DNA from 2 places in the Oxalicibacterium sp. genome. Region 1 is predicted to be linked to the other one. Evidence: predicted binding sites of a transcription regulator. Region 1 holds the regulator's gene; the other holds the start of a gene.
The links. The regulator NrdR, encoded in region 1, represses ribonucleotide reductase genes. The targets are predictions, from matches to a motif close to CACNANATNTNGTG.
Positions count from the first base shown of each region.

Region 1 (9,472 bases):
TGCGGCAGGCACAGGCTTGGCTGCGTTCGTAATGCCTGCAGCATTTGCAGCGCCTGTCTCGCCGTTCGCATTGGCAGCGATGATCTGCGCCACGCGCGCCTCGGCTTCCTTGCCGATATTGTCGAATACGGCGGTTTCATACGCCGGCTCGCTACGCACCGGCTCGGTCGACGTCAGCGACGTGCCTTCCGCATGCGAGACATCCACCGTCACCAGCATCGACAGGCCGACGCGCAACGGCTTGTCCTGCAATTCCTTCGGATCGAGCGCGATACGCACCGGAATGCGCTGCACGACCTTGATCCAGTTGCCGCTCGCGTTCTGCGTCGGCAGTAGTGCGAACGCTGCACCGGTGCCGGCCGACAGGCCGACCACCTTGCCGTGGTATTCCACCTTGCCGCCGTAGACGTCCGATTCCAGCGTCACCGGCTGGCCGATACGCATCTTCGCGACCTGCACTTCCTTGAAGTTGGCATCGACCCACAACGAATTCAGCGGCACGATCGCCAGCAGCGGCGTGCCGGGCGCGACACGCTGGCCGACCTGCACGGAACGCTTGGCGACATAACCGGTGATCGGTGCCGGCAGCGTGGTGCGTGCGTAGGCCAGATAGGCAGCATGTACTTGCGCCGCAGCGGCCTGCACGTTCGGATGCTGCGCGACGGTCGTATGATCGGTCAGCGCCTGATTCGATGCCAGTTGCTTGCGCGTGGCCTGCAGCGAGGCTTCCGCCGTTTCCAGCGTCGTGCGTGCGTGTTCCAGTTCCTCCTTCGACACCGCACCGGTGCCAGCCAGTTGCTGGCGGCGTGCCAGATCGGCACGCGCACGTTCCACTTCCGTACTGCGCTGCGCGATGTTGGCGTTCAGCGTCGCATTGTCGACAAACAGCTTGCGTACTTCACGCACGGTCTGGCCCAGTTGCGCTTCGGCCTGTTCCAGCGCGACCTTGGCATCGCTGCGATCCAGATCGACCAGCGGTTTGCCGGCCTGCACCAGCTCGGTATCGTCGGCATGGATTGCGACCACGGTACCGCCGACCTGCGGCGTCACCTGCACGATGTTGCCGGCGACATAAGCATCGTCGGTATCCTCGAAATGCCGCGCGTAGATGAACCAGTACGCACCGTAGGCGATGGCCAGCAACGCCAGCACAAGCGTCGTAATGATCAGCTGGCGGCGGCGCTTGCCGTTTCCGTTACCGCTTCCATTATCGGTTTTCTGGATTTCCTGATTGGTCGTATTCATGATGCATTGCTCACAGAGGGAGAATCATTGTTCGAAGAAGAATTACCGTCATGCGACAGGCTTTGTGCCCGCGCATCGAAACCGCCGCCCAGCGCCTTGATCAGCGCGATGTGCATTTCGCTGCGGCGCGCCTGCGAATCGAGGTCGATACGTTTCTGGAACAGATAGAACAACTCGGATTGCAGCACCGGCAACATGTTGGTGGTGCCGACACGCTCGCGGTCGCGCGCCAGCTGCAGCGTGTTTGCAGCGGCCTGAGTCGCCAGTTGCTGCTGACGGCTTTGCGCAATCGACGATTGCAGCGATTTCACCTGATCTGCCACGTCATGCAGCGCTTCGGTCAGTGTCTGGTTGTAGGTGGCGACCTGTGCATCGTAATTGGCGACACGCTGCTTCAGACCGCCGCGCAAACGCGTACTGTCGAGAATCGGCACGCTGATCGCAGGGCCGATGCCGGCGACACGACTGCCGCTTTCCAGCAGGTTGTCCAGACCGATTGCAGAGAAGCCGGCGAAAGCAACCAGATTCACATTCGGATAGAACGCCGTCTTGGCCGCATCAATATCTCCTTGTGCGGCTTCCACACGCCAGCGCGCGGCGGTAATGTCGGGACGGCGGCCGAGCAACGCCAGCGGCAATTCATCCGGCAATGCAATCGCCTCTTCCGCCGGCAACGTCGGCCGTGGAATGCGCAGGCCGCGATCCGGCCCCTGGCCCATCAATGCGGCCAGCTGATTGCGAGTCAGCACGATCGCTTCATCCAGCTGCGCCTGCGTGGCACGCAGGCTGGCGAGCAGTTGCCTGATCTGTTCTTCGTCGCTCTGCGTATCGAGTCCGGCGTTGTAGCGCAGGCGCATCAGTTTTTGCAGTTGCTCGCCGACGCCCAGTTGCTGCTGGTTCAGATCGCGTTGTTCGTATTGCTGCGCCAGCTGTACCCAGGCGCGCGCGACGGCCGTCGAAATCACCAGGCGTGCGTTGTACTGCTCAGCCTGTGCTGCCTTGTCCTGCGAGATTGCGCTGCGGAATTCGGCCGCGTGCCGGCCCCAGAAATCGAAGTCGTAGGAAAAATTCAGCGCCAGTTGACTGTCGGTCTTGTACGAACCGGCCAACGGCGGCGGGATGATGCCGTTTTCGGTATAGCGCTGGTAGGTCGCATCGAAGGTCGCCGACCATACCGGATCGCCGTTGGCGCCTGCCACTTCGGCCGCCGCCTTGGCCGCCGCCACGCGTGCCTGCGCCACCTGTAAGCCCGGATTGCCGGCCAGCGCTTCATCGATCAGCGATTGCAGCGACTCGCCGCCGAGTGCGTGCGCCCACGATGCATCCGGCCATTGACCATGCTGTCCCGGCAGCGATTCGGCCGCTGCGTAATTCGCCGGCTGCTGCAGTTGCGCCGACGGCGCGATGCCGTCAAAGCTGGCGCAGGCCGTCAACAGCACGGCGGCGCAACTGGCCGTTACCAGACCGCGGAAAGAGCGCATCGCGCCCGGTATTGGATTGGATAAGGAATGGTTCATCTTGCGTTCCCGCCTGTGATCACTTCGCGTCCTGCTTGCTGCTTTCGGTTGGCACTTCCGTCGCCAGAAACTTGCGCAGCAACGTTTTCAGCAGCGCCACTTCCTCGGCGCTGAAATCGACGAAATTCCGGCTCAGCACCGTGCCGTACAAATTCGGCAGTTGGTCGGCCAATTTGTTGCCCTCTTCCGACAGCTTCAGATTGATGACGCGACGGTCGTTGCGGCACGGCATGCGCACGATCAGGCCGCGTTTTTCCAGCCGGTCCAGCATGCGGGTAATGGATGCGGAATCGATGTAAAGCTCGCGCGCCAGCTCGGCTGCCGTCGAATAATGTCCGGAATACAACATCAGAATGATGCTGCCTTGCGCATGCGTGATGTCGTGCGACGCCAGCACGATGTCGACTGCCTTCGCCAGCTTGATTTGCGAGCGCTTCAGCAGATAGCCGACGCTCTCTTCCACGCACCAGGCCCCGGAGGGAAACATTTTCTTGAAATCCGTCATGATATTTGCCTTGTCAATAACTACCAGGACAATAATTACCTGAACAATTACTGCTTAGGCAGCAATATAGCAGGTTATCCGGATTTGCGCAGGCGACGGCAGGAACTGCGGCAAATCCGCTACACCTGTCGATGGGAACATTTGCGCAGCCTGGCTCTCAACACTGGAGGGAGCGGCGCATGTTGGTTCACTTCACATGCACGCAGACAAACATGGAGAAGCCATGGCATCGATACGTACCGGCATTTCGGGCTGGCGCTACGCCGGCTGGCGCAATGCGTTCTATCCGCCGCAATTGCCGCAGGCGCGCGAACTGGCGTTTGCATCCCGCGCGCTGCAGACGATCGAAATCAACGGCTCGCATTACGCATTGCAGACACCGGCCAGTTATCAGTCCTGGTACGAAGCGACGCCGCCGCAATTCATGTTCAGCGTGAAGGCGCCGCGTTTCATTACGCACATCCTGCGGCTGCGTGGCGAACGGTCTGCAACCGCAATCGCCAATTTTCTCGCCTCCGGTCTTTTCAATCTGCGCGAAAAACTGGGCCCTATCCTGTGGCAGTTCCCGCCCAGCCTGCGCTTCGACCCGGAGTTATTCGAAGTCTTCCTGCAAGGATTGCCGCACGATACCGAAGCCGCCGTCGAAGTCGCAAAACATCACGATGCGCATATCAAGCACGTTTACCTGAAAACGGACCGCAAGCGCCCGCTACGCCATGCCGTCGAAATCCGCCACGCCAGTTTTTGTAACGAAGCGTTCGTTCAAATGCTGCGCAAATACCGCGCCGCGCTCGTGTTTTCAGATTCGACGGCAAACTGGCCCTACGCGGAAGACGTCACCACCGATTTCATCTACATGCGCCTGCATGGCACTGAAACGCTGTACAGCGGCGCCTATTCCGACGACGCGCTCGATTACTGGGCGAAACGGATCAAGACATGGGAAAGCGGCGGCGAACCACGCGATGCGCAACGCATCGTGAATGCGCCGTCACACAAAACAGCTACACACAAGAAGACCGCACGCGACGTCTTCTGCTATTTCGATAATGACCAGAAAGTGCGTGCACCTTTCGATGCAGCACGGCTGGCAAGTCGGCTGCGCGGCAGCAAAGTGGAAAATGACATGGAGGGATTGCAGCATTCGTTGTGGAATGCCGCAGAAATCAGCGATCTGCTGAAAAGAAAACGGCGCTGAAGACAGCGCCGTCGATCATGAAACCAATTGCGAGCCGAATGGAATCGTCTTGTCAGGACGGCGACTTCGGTTTGCGTTCATTGCCGATCTCGGCAATCGCATCCTGGAATTCGGCCACGTCCTCGAAGCTTTTATAGACCGAAGCGAAACGGATGTAGGCCACCTTGTCCAATCGCTGCAGTTCGCGCATCACCAGTTCGCCGATCTGGCCGGACAACACTTCGCGCGCGCCGCTGGACAGCAGCTTTTGCTCGATGCGATGGATGGCCGCATCGACCGCTTCGGCCGGCACCGGCCGCTTGCGCAACGCCAGTTGCAGGCTCCCGCGCAGCTTGGCCGGATCGAAATCGATGCGGCTGCCATTCTTCTTGACGACCACTGGCATCGTCAGTTCGACCCGCTCGTAAGTCGTGAAACGCTTGTCGCACTGCGCGCAACGGCGACGACGGCGAATGCTGTCGCCCTCCTCCGACACGCGCGTATCGAGAACCTGGGTATCTTCGCTCTGGCAAAAAGGACACTTCATGGCAATGCACCTTGACGTACCACACCACGATCAACGGAGGCGAACCTCCGGCCATCCCAAAATGGCCTTGCCGAACACCGTTCGCACAAGGCCATTTCATTTACTGCTTGTGCGGCACCCACGGCACCGCAATCTTCATCGCTTGATCAACCGTACACCGGGAAAGCGTCGGTCAATTTCTTGACCTCTTCTTTCACGCGCGCGATCGTCGCTTCGTCGTTCGGATTATCCAGCACGTCGGCGATCAGGTTGCCGACCTTGGTCGATTCCGCTTCCTTGAAGCCGCGCGTCGTCATCGCCGGGCTGCCGAGACGGATGCCGGAGGCAATAAACGGTTTTTCCGGATCATTCGGAATGCCATTTTTATTGCAGGTGATATGCGCACGGCCGAGCAAGGCTTCCGCATCCTTGCCGGTGATCTTCTTCGCGCGCAGGTCGACCAGCATCACGTGCGATTCGGTGCGATGCGACACGATGCGCAAGCCGCGCGCGATCAACGCCTTTGCCAGCGCGTCGGCATTCTTCACGACCTGCTGCTGATAGGTCTTGAATTCCGGGGCCAGCGCTTCCTTGAAGGCGACGGCCTTGCCCGCGATCACGTGCATCAGCGGACCGCCCTGCAGGCCGGGGAAGATCGCCGAGTTGATGATCTTTTCGTGCTCGGCCTTCATCAGGATGAAGCCGCCGCGCGGACCGCGCAGCGACTTGTGCGTGGTCGACGTGACGAAGTCGGCAAACGGTACCGGATTCGGATATTCGCCGGCAGCGATCAGACCGGCATAGTGCGCCATATCGACCATGAAGTAGGCACCGATTTCCTTTGCGATCTTCGCGAAGCGTTCGAAGTCGATGCGCAATGCATAGGCGGAAGCGCCGGCGATGATCAGCTTCGGCTTGTGCTCGCGCGCCAGACGCTCCATCTGCTCGTAATCGATTTCTTCCTTGTCGTTCAGGCCGTAGGAGACTACGTTGAACCACTTGCCCGACATGTTCAGCGCCATGCCATGCGTCAGGTGGCCGCCTTCAGCCAGCGACATGCCCATGATGGTATCGCCCGGCTTCAGCACGGCGAGGAACACACCCTGGTTCGCCTGCGAGCCCGAGTTTGGCTGCACGTTGGCGGCTTCCGCGCCGTACAGCTGCTTAACGCGGTCGATCGCCAGCTGCTCGACGATATCCACGTATTCGCAACCGCCGTAGTAACGCTTGCCTGGATAACCTTCCGCGTACTTGTTGGTCAACTGCGAACCCTGCGCCTCCATCACGGCCGGCGACGTGTAGTTCTCCGACGCAATCAGCTCGATGTGCTGCTGCTGGCGGGTGTTTTCCTTCTGGATTGCATCCCACAATTCCGCATCGACTTTGGCGAGGGTTTGGTCTTTCGAAAACATGCAATGACTCCAATCGTTCAAAATGGTCCGTGACACGCGATGACGCGTACAATGGACAGCGACACAATGCTGACGGATCGAGTGAGGGACGGACAACATGCGACAGCCTCAGTCTTGCCTGCCATTCGGCTGCCCAGGCGCACGGCGGATCTGATCTCACGCTTCACGGTGGCTCGATCCACCTTTTCGGCCCGATCTTCCGGCAACATTCGGGAAATCGGCCGATTTTCGCCAGTTACGTGAGACGAAATGGTGCAAGGATTCTACGGGAAGGCCGTCCGTTCAGCAAGTCGCCGCCCCGCCGGGAACCCGTGCGGACGCTGGCACGGATGGCTGTCGGCAATAGCGTTTCGAGAGATGCAAAATGATTTCACCTGAACTCTGCACGGACGAGGAAGTCGCCGATTTCGTCCGCAAATTTTATGCAAAGGTCCGGCGCGACGATTTGATCGGGCCGATCTTCAATGCCCGCATCGAGGACTGGGACCATCACCTCGCGCTGCTCACCGATTTCTGGACTTCCATCCTGCGCGGTACCGGCCGTTATTCCGGCACACCGATGCAGAAGCACGTCGCGCTGCCCGAACTGAATCCCGCGATGTTCGAACGCTGGCTGTCGCTGTTCGACGAAACGCTGGCGGCACAACCCAATGCAGCGCTGCGCGAACGTGCCAAGGGAGCCGCTCAGCGTATCGCGCAAAGCCTGTGGTACGCATGGCAGATGGGCAATCGTCCGGACAAGCTGCCGACCGATCTGCCGCGCACCTGAAGCCACGTTCTGCAACGCCGGCTCCACCTTGCATTCCAATAAAATCGGCAACTGCCAATCTGCCGGGCCCGGGTAGCCAGACGATGCAACGCGTGCACCTCGCATCCATAAGCATTTGAAGAAAAAGGAAATTTTCCATCACATGAAGATCGCCACCTGGAACGTCAATTCCCTCAAGGTCCGCCTGCCGCACGTGCTGAAATGGCTGGAGGAAAATCCGGTCGACATCCTGTGCCTGCAGGAACTCAAGCTCACCGACGACAAATTCCCGATCGCCGAAATCGAGGCCGCCGGCTATCACGCTGCCTTCACCGGCCAGAAGACCTATAACGGCGTCGCCATCCTGTCGCGCCATCCGATTGCCGACGTGGTAAAGAACAATCCGCTGTTCCCCGACGATCATCAGCGCATCATCGCCGCCACCATTGCAGGCATGCGCATCGTCTGTGTCTATATCCCGAACGGCCAGTCGCTGGATTCGGAGAAATTCACCTACAAGATGCAATGGCTGAAGGCGCTGCACGACTGGCTCAAAGCCGAATGCGCCACGCATCCGCAACTGGCGCTGCTGGGCGACTACAACATCGCGCCGGAAGACCGCGACGTCTGCGATCCCGCCGCATGGGAAGGCCAGACGCACGTGTCCGAACCGGAACGCAATGCCTTCCGCGATCTGCTGTCGCTGGAGATGAAGGATGCCTTTCGCATGTTCGAGCAGCCAGAAAAACTCTACAGCTGGTGGGACTATCGCCAGATGGCTTTCCGCCGCAACATGGGCCTGCGCATCGACCACATCCTCTTGACGCAGCCGCTGGCGGATCGCTGTACCGAATGCGTGATCGACAAGGTGCCGCGCAAATGGGAACAACCTTCCGATCACGCGCCTGTGGTGGCGACACTGAACGACTAAATACGCACAACGCATTCGTCCATCGCGCGTTGTCGCCGTCGACTTCGCGATCCGGCTGCCGTCACGCGCATCGATTCAGTTTGACAATGCATCTGCAATAAAAAGCCCGTCACGAGGACGGGCTTTTTGTTTGCTTTCGGGGCAGCCAGATCAATCGACCGTCGCACCGCTTTCCTTGACGACCTTCGACCACTTGATCGATTCGGCCTTGACGAATTTCGCAAAATTCTCCGGCGTATCGCCGACAAAATCCGAACCGGTATCGGCCAGAATGCGCTGGAATTCCGGCGCCTTCATCGCCTTCAGCGTTTCGGCATTGATCTTGTCGACCACGTCTTTCGGCGTGCCGGCTGGTGCGAAGAAGCCATACCATGCATACGACACCACCTGCGGCAGGCCTGATTCGGCGAAGGTCGGCACGTCAGGCAGCAACGGCGAGCGCTTGTCGCTGGAGACGGCAATCACCTTGACCTTGCCGCTCTTGATGTGCGGCATGATGGCGATCATGCTGTCGAACATGATGGGCACGTGGCCGCCCAGCAGATCGGAAATCGCCGGTGCCGAACCCTTGTACGGCACGTGCGTCATGTCGAGATGCGTAACGCTCTTGAACAGTTCGCCCGTCATGTGCTGCGGCGTACCCGAGCCGGCAGACGCATAAGAGAAATCGCCCTTCTTCGACTGAATGTAGGCCATCAGTTCCTTCAAGTTGTTGGCCGGCACCGACGGATTGGCCACCAGCACCAGCGGTACGCGCAACAGATTGGTGATCGGCGTCAGGTCCTTCGACGGATCGAACGGCATCCGCTTGTACAGGCTCGGATTGATGACGATAGGCGCGCTCGATGTGATCAGCAGCGTGTTGCCGTCCGGATGGGCACGCGCCACCACGGCGCTGCCGATATTGCCGCCACCGCCGCCGCGATTGTCGATGACGAATGGCTGGCCCAGATCTTCCGTCAGGCGCTTGGCGATCGGACGCGCCGCAATGTCCGACGGGCCGCCCGGCGGCCAGGGAACGACGACGGTGACGGTGGAATTCGGCCAGCTCTGTGCCAAGGCGCTGGCGGAAAAACTGGCTGCCGCCAGGGCGCAAAGAAGAAGTTTGCTGCCGCGGGATGCTTGTCTCATGTTGTGTCCTTGTAAAAGTGAATCACGCTTCAGGCTTTGGGATATTCGGGATGCGTGCGCAGCACCGGGGTGCGGCGATGCGTCCGTGGCTGAAGCATACCGTATCCGGCAACGGATGTCGGCAATACGCTATGCGGAGGCGTCGGCATATGCCGAACCGAGCGGGCCGAAACGCAACCGGTAGCCTGCTTCGTCCAGCACCTTGTTCGCCTGTTCCAGAAAAGCACGCGCCTCTGCATCGGGCTCATGAATGCAGCGCAGCTGGATGACGAACTCACCA
Region 1 is NZ_JBMQZD010000001.1:562,022-571,493, forward strand. Features, by position in the region: gene ACO1VH_RS02780 (EmrA/EmrK family multidrug efflux transporter periplasmic adaptor subunit) at 1-1,245, opposite strand, end outside; gene ACO1VH_RS02785 (efflux transporter outer membrane subunit) at 1,242-2,762, opposite strand; gene ACO1VH_RS02790 (MarR family winged helix-turn-helix transcriptional regulator) at 2,782-3,267, opposite strand; gene ACO1VH_RS02795 (DUF72 domain-containing protein) at 3,491-4,465, shown strand; gene nrdR (transcriptional regulator NrdR) at 4,518-4,991, opposite strand; gene glyA (serine hydroxymethyltransferase) at 5,138-6,382, opposite strand; ZMP/ZTP riboswitch at 6,507-6,631, opposite strand; gene ACO1VH_RS02810 (group III truncated hemoglobin) at 6,747-7,151, shown strand; gene xth (exodeoxyribonuclease III) at 7,294-8,061, shown strand; gene ACO1VH_RS02820 (Bug family tripartite tricarboxylate transporter substrate binding protein) at 8,212-9,192, opposite strand; gene ACO1VH_RS02825 (DUF6572 domain-containing protein) at 9,322-9,472, opposite strand, start outside.

Region 2 (9,472 bases), 280 kb from region 1:
GCCAGCGCATCCGCCCAACTATTGATGAACCGAATATTCTGCAAGCAATGACTGCACCTCGCATCCTGATAGTCGACGACGAAGCCGATCTGCGTGAATTGCTCGAAATCACGCTGGTCAAGATGGGGCTGGACGTCGATAGCGCGCAGAACCTGTCTACCGCCCGCGAGCATCTGGAGCGTACCGAGTATGCGCTGGTGCTGACCGACATGCGATTGCCGGACGGCCTTGGCATCGATCTGGTGCAGGAAATCAATACACAATACAAAAATACGCCGGTGGCCGTCATTACGGCATTCGGCAGCGCCGAAAATGCGGTGGCAGCATTGAAGGCTGGCGCGTTCGATTATCTGTCCAAGCCGGTCGGACTGGAACAGTTGCGCGTCATGGTGCGTTCCGCATTGCGTATCAGTCAAACCGGGCAAACCGGCGGAGCCGGCGAAGCCAGTGAGAGCGCGGTGTGTGGAGAGAAGAGCACGGCAGAGTTATCGTTGCCGCGCCTGATCGGACAATCGGAAGCGATGCAGGCGCTGCGCGCGCAGATCGCACGGTTGGCGCGCAGCATGGCGCCAGTCGCCATCAGCGGCGAATCGGGCAGCGGCAAGGAACTGGCCGCGCGCGATATCCATGCGTTGAGCGCGCGCAGCGACAAGCCCTTCATCGCCGTCAATTGCGGCGCAATTCCGGAAGCGCTGATGGAGGCAGAGTTCTTTGGCTACCGCAAGGGCGCTTTCACTGGTGCGAACGACGACCGCGACGGTTTCTTTCAGGCAGCCAACGGCGGCACGCTGATGCTGGACGAAGTCGCCGATCTGCCGCTGGCAATGCAAGTCAAGCTGCTGCGCGCGATTCAGGAGCGGCGCGTGCGCAAGGTCGGTGCGACGACGGAAGAGCCGGTCGACGTGCGCATCATCAGCGCCACACACCAGAATCTGCACGATTGCGTCGGCAAGGGCGCTTTCCGTCAGGATCTCTATTACCGGTTGAACGTGATCGAGCTGCATCTGCCGCCGTTGCGTGAACGGCTGGACGATATCGGCTTGCTGGCGGACGTCATCCTGGCGCGCCTGGGCGGCGGTCAGACGGCGGCGCTGACGCCGGAAGCACTGGAGGCACTGCGTACTTATCCGTTCCCCGGCAACGTACGGGAACTGGAAAACATCCTGGAACGCGCGCTTGCATTTGCCAACGATGGTGTGATCGAAGTCGGCGATCTGGTGTTGAAGGCGTCGCTGCCGGTAACGTCCGTCTCGGAAGAGGTCATCGTCGCGCCGACGGATACAGTGGCGCCGACGACAACTGCCGTACAGGCTGCGTCGGCATCGACCGATGCCGACTTGCCCGAATCGCTGCCCGATCATCTGGACGACGTCGAGCGCGAAATCATCCGCCGTGCGCTGGCGAAGACGCATTTCAACCGGACGCAGGCGGCGGAACTGCTGGGCATCAGCTTCCGGCAGTTGCGTTACCGGATGCAGCGATTGGATATCCATGCACCGGACTGAGGCGACGGCCAGCGCACCGGTTTTCCATATCGGTGTCGATGGCTGGGCGAAAGGGGCGCAGCACGAACCGTCGCCGAACTGCGATTCGCGCGCCGACGGCACGGCCGTCGACTTGCTGGTCATTCACAACATCAGCCTGCCGCCCGGTCGTTTCGGCGGCCCATACATTGCCGACCTGTTTCTGAACCGGCTCGATTACACGGCCGATCCATATTTCGAGCAGTTGCGACCATTGCGGGTGTCTGCTCACTTTCTGATTCGGCGCGACGGCGCAGTTGTCCAGTTCGTTTCGGCCAACGATCGGGCCTGGCATGCGGGAGCATCGAACTTCTGCGGACGCGAGCGCTGCAACGATTTCTCGATCGGTATCGAGCTGGAAGGAACGGATCATGAACCGTTCGAAGCAGCGCAGTATGCAGCGCTGGCTGCGCTGACTCTTGCATTGCGGCAAGCCTATCCACTCAAAAGCGTCACCGGGCACGAGCACATCGCGCCGGGGCGCAAGACCGATCCCGGCCCTTTTTTCGACTGGGCGCTGTATCGCGAGCGGTATTGTCGCGCTGCCGGAACCGGTACAAAAAAAAGCAAAATCGCTGCAGATCTCGCTTTTTGTCCCATGTAAAAGAATCTATATCGCCGGTGCCGGATTTGTTAAAAAAATATATCTCAAAGCGGTGATAAAACGATTGCATGTCCCGAATCGAGCTACTAGAATTAGGTGCAAATCCTGGTTTCCTTACTAGATGTAGTAGGTTATCAAAAAGTGATTTCTCCCCCGGCTTTGTCCGGCAGCCATCGCAATGTAAGTGTGTATACATATATAGTGGGGACGCCGAATAAACGCACTTCTGCGGGATCGGCATGAAGTTTGCAGTAATGCAATCCTGCGCATCATCAGAATTTTCGCGAAACCGGCACGACCCGGTTTCCCTTTAAAAAACAAGGCAAGTATTGCCGGCAACCGTCACAAAGGAGCCTTCTTCATGCACTCTGCACAAGAAATCCCAGCCAAGTCATCATCGGCCGACATCGGTAACATCGCGTCTCACTCGGTTGCCTCTTCGACCTCCGCACCGGCCGCTTCCGGCCTGGGTGACTATCGCATCATTCGCCGTAACGGCGCCGTCGTCGGTTTCGAACCGTCGAAAATCTCGATCGCCGTCACCAAGGCCTTCCTCGCCGTCAACGGCGGACAGGGGGCGGCTTCCGCGCGCGTGCGCGAACTGGTCGAGAATCTGACCAACAGCGTCGTCAATGCGCTGGTACGTCGCCAGCCGGCGGGCGGCACCTTCCATATCGAAGACGTGCAGGATCAGGTCGAACTGTCGCTGATGCGTTCGGGCGAGCACGACGTCGCGCGCGCCTATGTGCTGTATCGCGCCAAGCGCAATGAAGAGCGTGCGCAGCAGCAGGCCGCCAAGCCGGCCGCGCAGGAGCATCAACTGCACGTGGTGGAAAACGGTCAGCGCCGTCCGCTGGATTTGGACGAAGTGCGCAGCCTGATCAACGCAGCCTGCGAAGGTCTGGAGCAGCACGTCGATGCGTCGGCCATCATCAACGAAACGATCAAGAACCTGTACGACGGCGTGCCGGTCGAGGAACTGCACAAGTCCGCCATCCTGGCTGCGCGCGCACTGATGGAAAAGGACCCGGCCTACAGCACCGTGACTGCCCGCCTGCTGATGCACACAATCCGCAAGGAAGTGTTCGGTCAGGAAGTCGCGCAGGCCGATGCGCCGACGCACTATCTCGAATACTTCCCGAAATTCATCAAGAAGGGCATCGAAGCCGAACTGCTGGATGCCAAGCTCGGCCAGTTCGATTTGAAGAAACTTGCTGATGCGCTGGTGCCGGAACGCGATCTGCAGTTCGGCTACCTCGGTCTGCAGACGCTGTACGACCGTTACTTCCTGCACATTCGCGACGTACGCATCGAAATGCCGCAGGCGTTCTACATGCGCGTGGCGATGGGCCTGGCGCTGAACGAGATCGACCGCGAAGCGCGCGCCATCGAGTTCTACAATCTGCTGTCGACTTTCGATTTCATGAGCTCGACGCCGACGCTGTTCAACTCCGGCACACAACGTTCGCAGCTGTCGTCCTGCTATCTGACGACGGTAGCCGATGACCTCGACGGCATCTACGAAGCGATCAAGGAAAACGCGCTGCTGGCCAAGTACGCCGGCGGCCTCGGCAACGACTGGACGCCGGTGCGCGCGCTGGGCTCGCACATCAAGGGCACGAACGGCAAGTCGCAAGGCGTGGTGCCGTTCCTGAAAGTGGTCAACGACACCGCCGTTGCGGTCAACCAGGGCGGCAAGCGCAAGGGTGCGGTCTGCGCCTACCTGGAAACCTGGCACATGGACATCGAGGAATTTCTCGACCTGCGCAAGAACACCGGCGACGATCGCCGTCGTACGCACGACATGAACACGGCGAACTGGATTCCCGATCTGTTCATGAAGCGCGTGATGGAAAAGGGCGAATGGACGCTGTTCTCGCCTGCCGATTGCCCGGACCTGCACGACAAGGTCGGCAAGGCTTTCGAGGAAGCCTATCTCGGTTACGAGTCCAAGGCTGCACGCGGCGAATTGCGCCTGTTCAAGAAAATCCAGGCGCTGGACCTGTGGCGCAAGATGCTGTCGATGCTGTTCGAAACCGGCCATCCGTGGATCACGTTCAAGGATCCGTGCAACATCCGTTCGCCGCAGCAGCACGTCGGCGTCGTCCACAGCTCGAACCTGTGCACGGAAATCACGCTGAACACCAACGATTCCGAAATCGCGGTCTGCAATCTGGGCTCGGTCAACATGCCGGCCCACATGAAGGACGGCAAGCTCGACCACGCCAAGCTGCAGAAAACCGTCCGCACCGCGATGCGCATGCTGGACAACGTGATCGACATCAACTACTACGCAGTCAAGAAAGCGCGCGATTCCAACCTGCGCCACCGTCCGGTCGGCATGGGCATCATGGGTTTCCAGGACTGCCTGCACATGATGCGCGTGCCGTACGCATCGGATGAAGCGGTGAAATTCGCCGATACGTCGATGGAAGCGGTCTGCTATTACGCCTACCTGGCGTCGACCGAGCTGGCTGAAGAGCGCGGCCGTTACAGCTCCTACCGCGGTTCGCTGTGGGATCGCGGCATCCTGCCGCAGGATTCGCTGAAGCTGCTGGCCGAGGAGCGCGGCGGTTATCTGGAAGTCGATACGTCCGAAACGATGGATTGGCCGGCATTGCGCGCACGCATCAAGGAACACGGCATGCGTAATTCCAACTGCGTGGCGATCGCGCCGACGGCGACGATCTCCAACATCATCGGCGTGTCGGCCTGCATCGAGCCGACGTACCAGAACCTGTACGTCAAATCGAACCTGTCCGGCGAATTTACCGAGATCAACGAATACCTGGTGCGCGACCTGAAGGCACGCGGTCTGTGGGATGAAGTGATGATCTCCGATCTGAAATACTTCGACGGCAGCCTGGCCAAGATCGACCGCATTCCGCAGGACTTGCGCGACATCTATGCCACCGCCTTCGAAGTCGAGCCGAAGTGGCTGGTTGAAGCCGCATCGCGCCGTCAGAAGTGGATCGATCAGGCGCAGTCGTTGAACATCTACATGGCAGGCGCGTCCGGCAAGAAGCTGGACGAAACCTACAAGCTGGCCTGGCTGCGCGGCCTGAAAACCACGTATTACCTGCGCACGATCGGTGCTACCCACACCGAGAAGTCGACGACCAAGGCCGGTGCGCTGAATGCCGTCGATGCGAATGCCGTTTCGTCCGCCGCGTCTGCAGCGCCGCAACAGGATGGTCCGGCGTGCATGCTGCGTCCAGGCGATCCGGGCTTCGAGGAATGCGAAGCCTGCCAGTAAAGCTGAAATGCCGGCCAAATGAAGGCTGGCATCAATCAGAAAACAACCCATCCGTGGTGCTGCACTGAACTTGAACCGATAAATGCGGACAAAGTGAAAGAAGGCAGTGCCGCGGAGATGAAAGAGGAATTGAATATGCTAAGTTGGGATGAAGACCAGACGCCGAAGGCCGTGCCGCAACCAGCGTTGCAGCCGGTGCGCGATGCGCACGCGGACGTCGCCCTGAATCCGGCACTGGTGGCTAAACCTGCGGCCGCTGCCAATCCGGCACATCGCATGGATGCTGCCGACAAACGCGTCATCAACGGCCAGACCGACGTCAACCAGCTGGTCCCGTTCAAGTACAAATGGGCTTGGGACAAATACCTGGCCGGCTGCGCCAACCACTGGATGCCGCAGGAAATCAACATGCAGCGCGACATCGAGCTGTGGAAGAACCCGAACGGCCTGACCGAAGACGAGCGCCGCATCGTCAAGCGCAACCTCGGCTTCTTCGTGACCGCCGATTCGCTGGCCGCCAACAACATCGTGCTCGGCACCTATCGCCACATCACGGCACCGGAATGCCGCCAGTACCTGCTGCGCCAGGCGTTCGAGGAAGCGATCCACACGCATGCCTACCAGTACATCGTCGAATCGCTCGGCCTGGACGAAGGCGAGATCTTCAACGCCTACAACGAGGTCGCCTCGATCCGCGACAAGGATCAGTTCCTGATCCCGTTCATCGAGACGCTGACCGATCCGGAATTCAAGACCGGTACGCTCGAGACCGATCAAAAACTGCTGCGCTCTCTGATCGTGTTCGCCTGCCTGATGGAAGGTTTGTTCTTCTACGTCGGCTTCGCGCAGATCCTTGCGCTCGGTCGTCAGAACAAGATGATGGGTGCGGCAGAACAGTATCAGTACATCCTGCGTGACGAGTCCATGCACTGCAACTTCGGCATCGATCTGATCAACACGATCAAGATGGAGAACCCGCATCTGTGGACACCACAATTCCGCGAAGAGATCAAAGCGTTGTTTTTACGTGCAGTAGAGTTGGAATATCGCTACGCTGAGGATACAATGCCGCGAGGCGTGCTTGGTTTGAATGCACCGATGTTCAAGAGCTATCTCAGGTTCATCGCTAATCGTCGAGCACAGCAAATCGGTTTGGAACCGATGTTCGAACAAGAGGAAAATCCCTTCCCTTGGATGAGCGAGATGATCGATCTGAAAAAGGAACGCAACTTTTTCGAGACGCGGGTCATCGAATACCAGACAGGTGGTGCGCTCAACTGGGAGTAAAAGTTTGGACGTGCGATCTGCCTAAAAATAAGGCAGTCGCATTTGGCAGCCGGGGATAGAAAAAATGCCTGCCCGGCTTGCAGAAAAAATGAAAGGCAACAATCCAAATTAATGAACAGTAGACGACCGACAAGTTCTCTCCTGGCCGAACCGCTTTATCCGATTCAATCGGGTAAGGCGGTTTTTTCTTTGGAAAAAGGTTTGTCCTTTCAGAAACAAGTTTCCGACGCCGGCCCGAAGGCTGGCGTCATTTAGACGGTCGATCGCTGCAGAAGCGGCGAAAACGTACCGGGAGTTTGGCTGAAGTGCTGCATAAGTGAGGGGATGCAGCAGTTCAGCTGGTGCCGAATTCATTAGCGCAAGCGCCGCTTCAAGCTTGCGCCGATGAATAATCCGCCTGCTTCATCGCGCGCGATGGGCAGGAGGGTTTCCAATTAGCTTGTATTTTTCCATCACGTGAAGGAGAAAAGAAATGGCAACAGCAAAGAAAGCAGCAAAGAAACCCGCTGCAAAGAAAAAAGTCGCATCCAAGAAGCCGGTCGCTAAAAAAGCAGCTGCCAAGAAAACCGTAGCGAAGAAAGCTACGGCGAAGAAGGCAGTCAAGCGTCCAGTCGCCAAGAAAGCTGCCAAGAAATCGGTAGCGAAGAAGGCCGTCAAGAAAACCGTAGCGAAAAAAGCTGTCAAGAAAACGGTCGCCAAAAAAGCTGCGAAGAAAACCGTAGCGAAAAAAGCCGCCAAGAAAACGGTCGCTAAAAAAGCTGCGAAGAAAACCGTAGCCAAGAAAGCTGCCAAGAAGTCGGTAGCTAAAAAGGCCGCCAAGAAGCCGGTAGCGAAGAAAGCAGCCAAGAAAGCAGCCAAGAAACCGGCCGCTAAAAAAGCTGCTAAGAAGCCGGCTGCCAAGAAAGCTGCCAAGAAACCGGCTGCTAAAAAAGCTGCTCCGAAAAAGGCCGCTGCCAAGAAACCGGCTGCCAAGCCTGCTGCCGTTGCAGCGCCTGCAGTGAAGACGGTTCTGAATCCGGCAGCGGCATGGCCGTTTCCGACGGGTTCTCGCCCGTAAATCCAGCGCTGACTGGATGGGCCTGACGAAAGTCGGGCACAATCCCGCTGTGCGGCTTGCGTCGCACAGCGTTTTTTTTTAAGGAAAGACAGTGGATAGCATATTCGTCCTGATCATCGATACGGCCGCCGTGGTGCTGGCCGGCGCCTTGCTGCTCAGATTCTGGATGCAGGCCGTGCGCGTGCGCCCGCCGATGGAGATCGCGCAATTCATCTATCAATTGACGGATTGGCTGGTGCGGCCGCTACGTCGCGTGCTGCCTGGCGCTGGAGGATATGACTGGGCGAGCCTGATCGGCGCCTATCTCGTTGCGCTGATCGCGACCGTGTTCGATATATGGTTGAGCGGTTTGTTGGCGCCGCATGCTGCCTTGCTGCTGGCGTTGCTGCGGGTTTGTCAGTGGGCGTTATACGGCCTGATCGGCTTGATCCTGATCGAAGTGGTCTTCAGCTGGGTCAATCCGCATGCGCCGCTGGCGCCTTTCGTGCGTGCGCTTAACGATCCGTTGATGCGCCCGTTGCGCCGCGTTGTTCCGCTGATCGGTACCATCGATCTGTCGCCGCTGGTCGCGCTGATTCTGTTGCAGATCGCGATCCGGCTGGTGACGATGGTCATCACGTCTTTCCTGTAACGGCAGGCCGGCCCGAAGGCCGCCTTGCCGTCACATCGGTACCCCAAAACTCAGAAGCGATAACCGAAAGCCTGCTGGAATCGATCCTCGATTTCCGCACGGCTTGGCGCGTGGTTCTGCGGTCCTTGCGAAGCAATCTTGATGGAACCCATCAGGCTCGACAGGCGTCCGGTAGTGGCCCAGTCGAAGCCGTTCGTCAGGCCGTACAGCAGGCCGGCGCGGAAGGCGTCGCCGCAACCGGTAGGATCGACGACTTTCTCGGCTTTAACGCACGGAATTTCCAGGCGTTCGTTGCCGGTGAAAATTTCCGCGCCCTGTTCGCCACGCGTGACGATCAGCGCCGAAACGCGATCGGCGATATCGCCCAGCGTCAGGCCGGTACGCGAGGTCAGCAGCTCGGCCTCGTAGTCGTTGACGGCGACATAGGTGGCTTGCTCGATGAAATTCTTCAGGTCATTGCCATCGAACATCGGCAGCCCCTGACCCGGATCGAAGATGAACGGCACGCCGAGCTCGGCGCAGTCTTTCGCGTGCTGCAGCATGCCGTCGCGGCCGTCCGGCGCGACGATGGCGATCTTGACTTCGCCTGCGTCGGCCACCTTGTTTTCATGCGCAAACGACATGGCACCCGGATGGAAGGCGTTGATCTGGTTGCCGCCTACATCGGTCGTGATGAATGCCTGGCCGGTGTACGACTGAGGAATCGTCTTGATGCATTGCTGCGAAATGCCCAGCTGCGTCAGACGTTCGCGATACGGTTGATCGTCCTGGCCGATGGTTGCCATGATCAACGGTTCACCGCCGAGCAGTTTCAGGTTGTAGGCGATGTTGCCGGCGCAGCCGCCGAATTCGCGGCGCAGGCTGGGAACGAGAAAGGAGACGTTGATCTTGTGCAGCTGGTCGGCCAGCAGGGATTCGGAAAAGCGGCCCTCGAACAGCATGATCGTATCGAAGGCAAGCGAACCGCAGATGAGTGATTTCATGAGTGGAAGTCGATGATGAAAGTTGGCCGCCATGATACACGCATCGGCGCGGGCAGCGGCAAAGCGTCGACCGGGACGGTGAGGCAGGGAACGGTTACGGATAGAACAGATAAACGCGGTAGCCGGATGCC
Region 2 is NZ_JBMQZD010000001.1:840,290-849,761, reverse strand. Features, by position in the region: gene ACO1VH_RS04140 (sigma-54-dependent transcriptional regulator) at 48-1,505, shown strand; gene ampD (1,6-anhydro-N-acetylmuramyl-L-alanine amidase AmpD) at 1,492-2,127, shown strand; gene ACO1VH_RS04130 (ribonucleoside-diphosphate reductase subunit alpha) at 2,489-5,383, shown strand; gene ACO1VH_RS04125 (ribonucleotide-diphosphate reductase subunit beta) at 5,519-6,670, shown strand; gene ACO1VH_RS04120 (histone H1-like DNA-binding protein) at 7,143-7,727, shown strand; gene ACO1VH_RS04115 (YggT family protein) at 7,819-8,358, shown strand; gene ACO1VH_RS04110 (carbohydrate kinase family protein) at 8,409-9,341, opposite strand; gene ACO1VH_RS04105 (DUF3426 domain-containing protein) at 9,436-9,472, opposite strand, start outside.
Region 2: ACO1VH_RS04130 (ribonucleoside-diphosphate reductase subunit alpha) is a predicted target of NrdR. The motif match lies at 2,243-2,256, and genes of this name have one in related genera.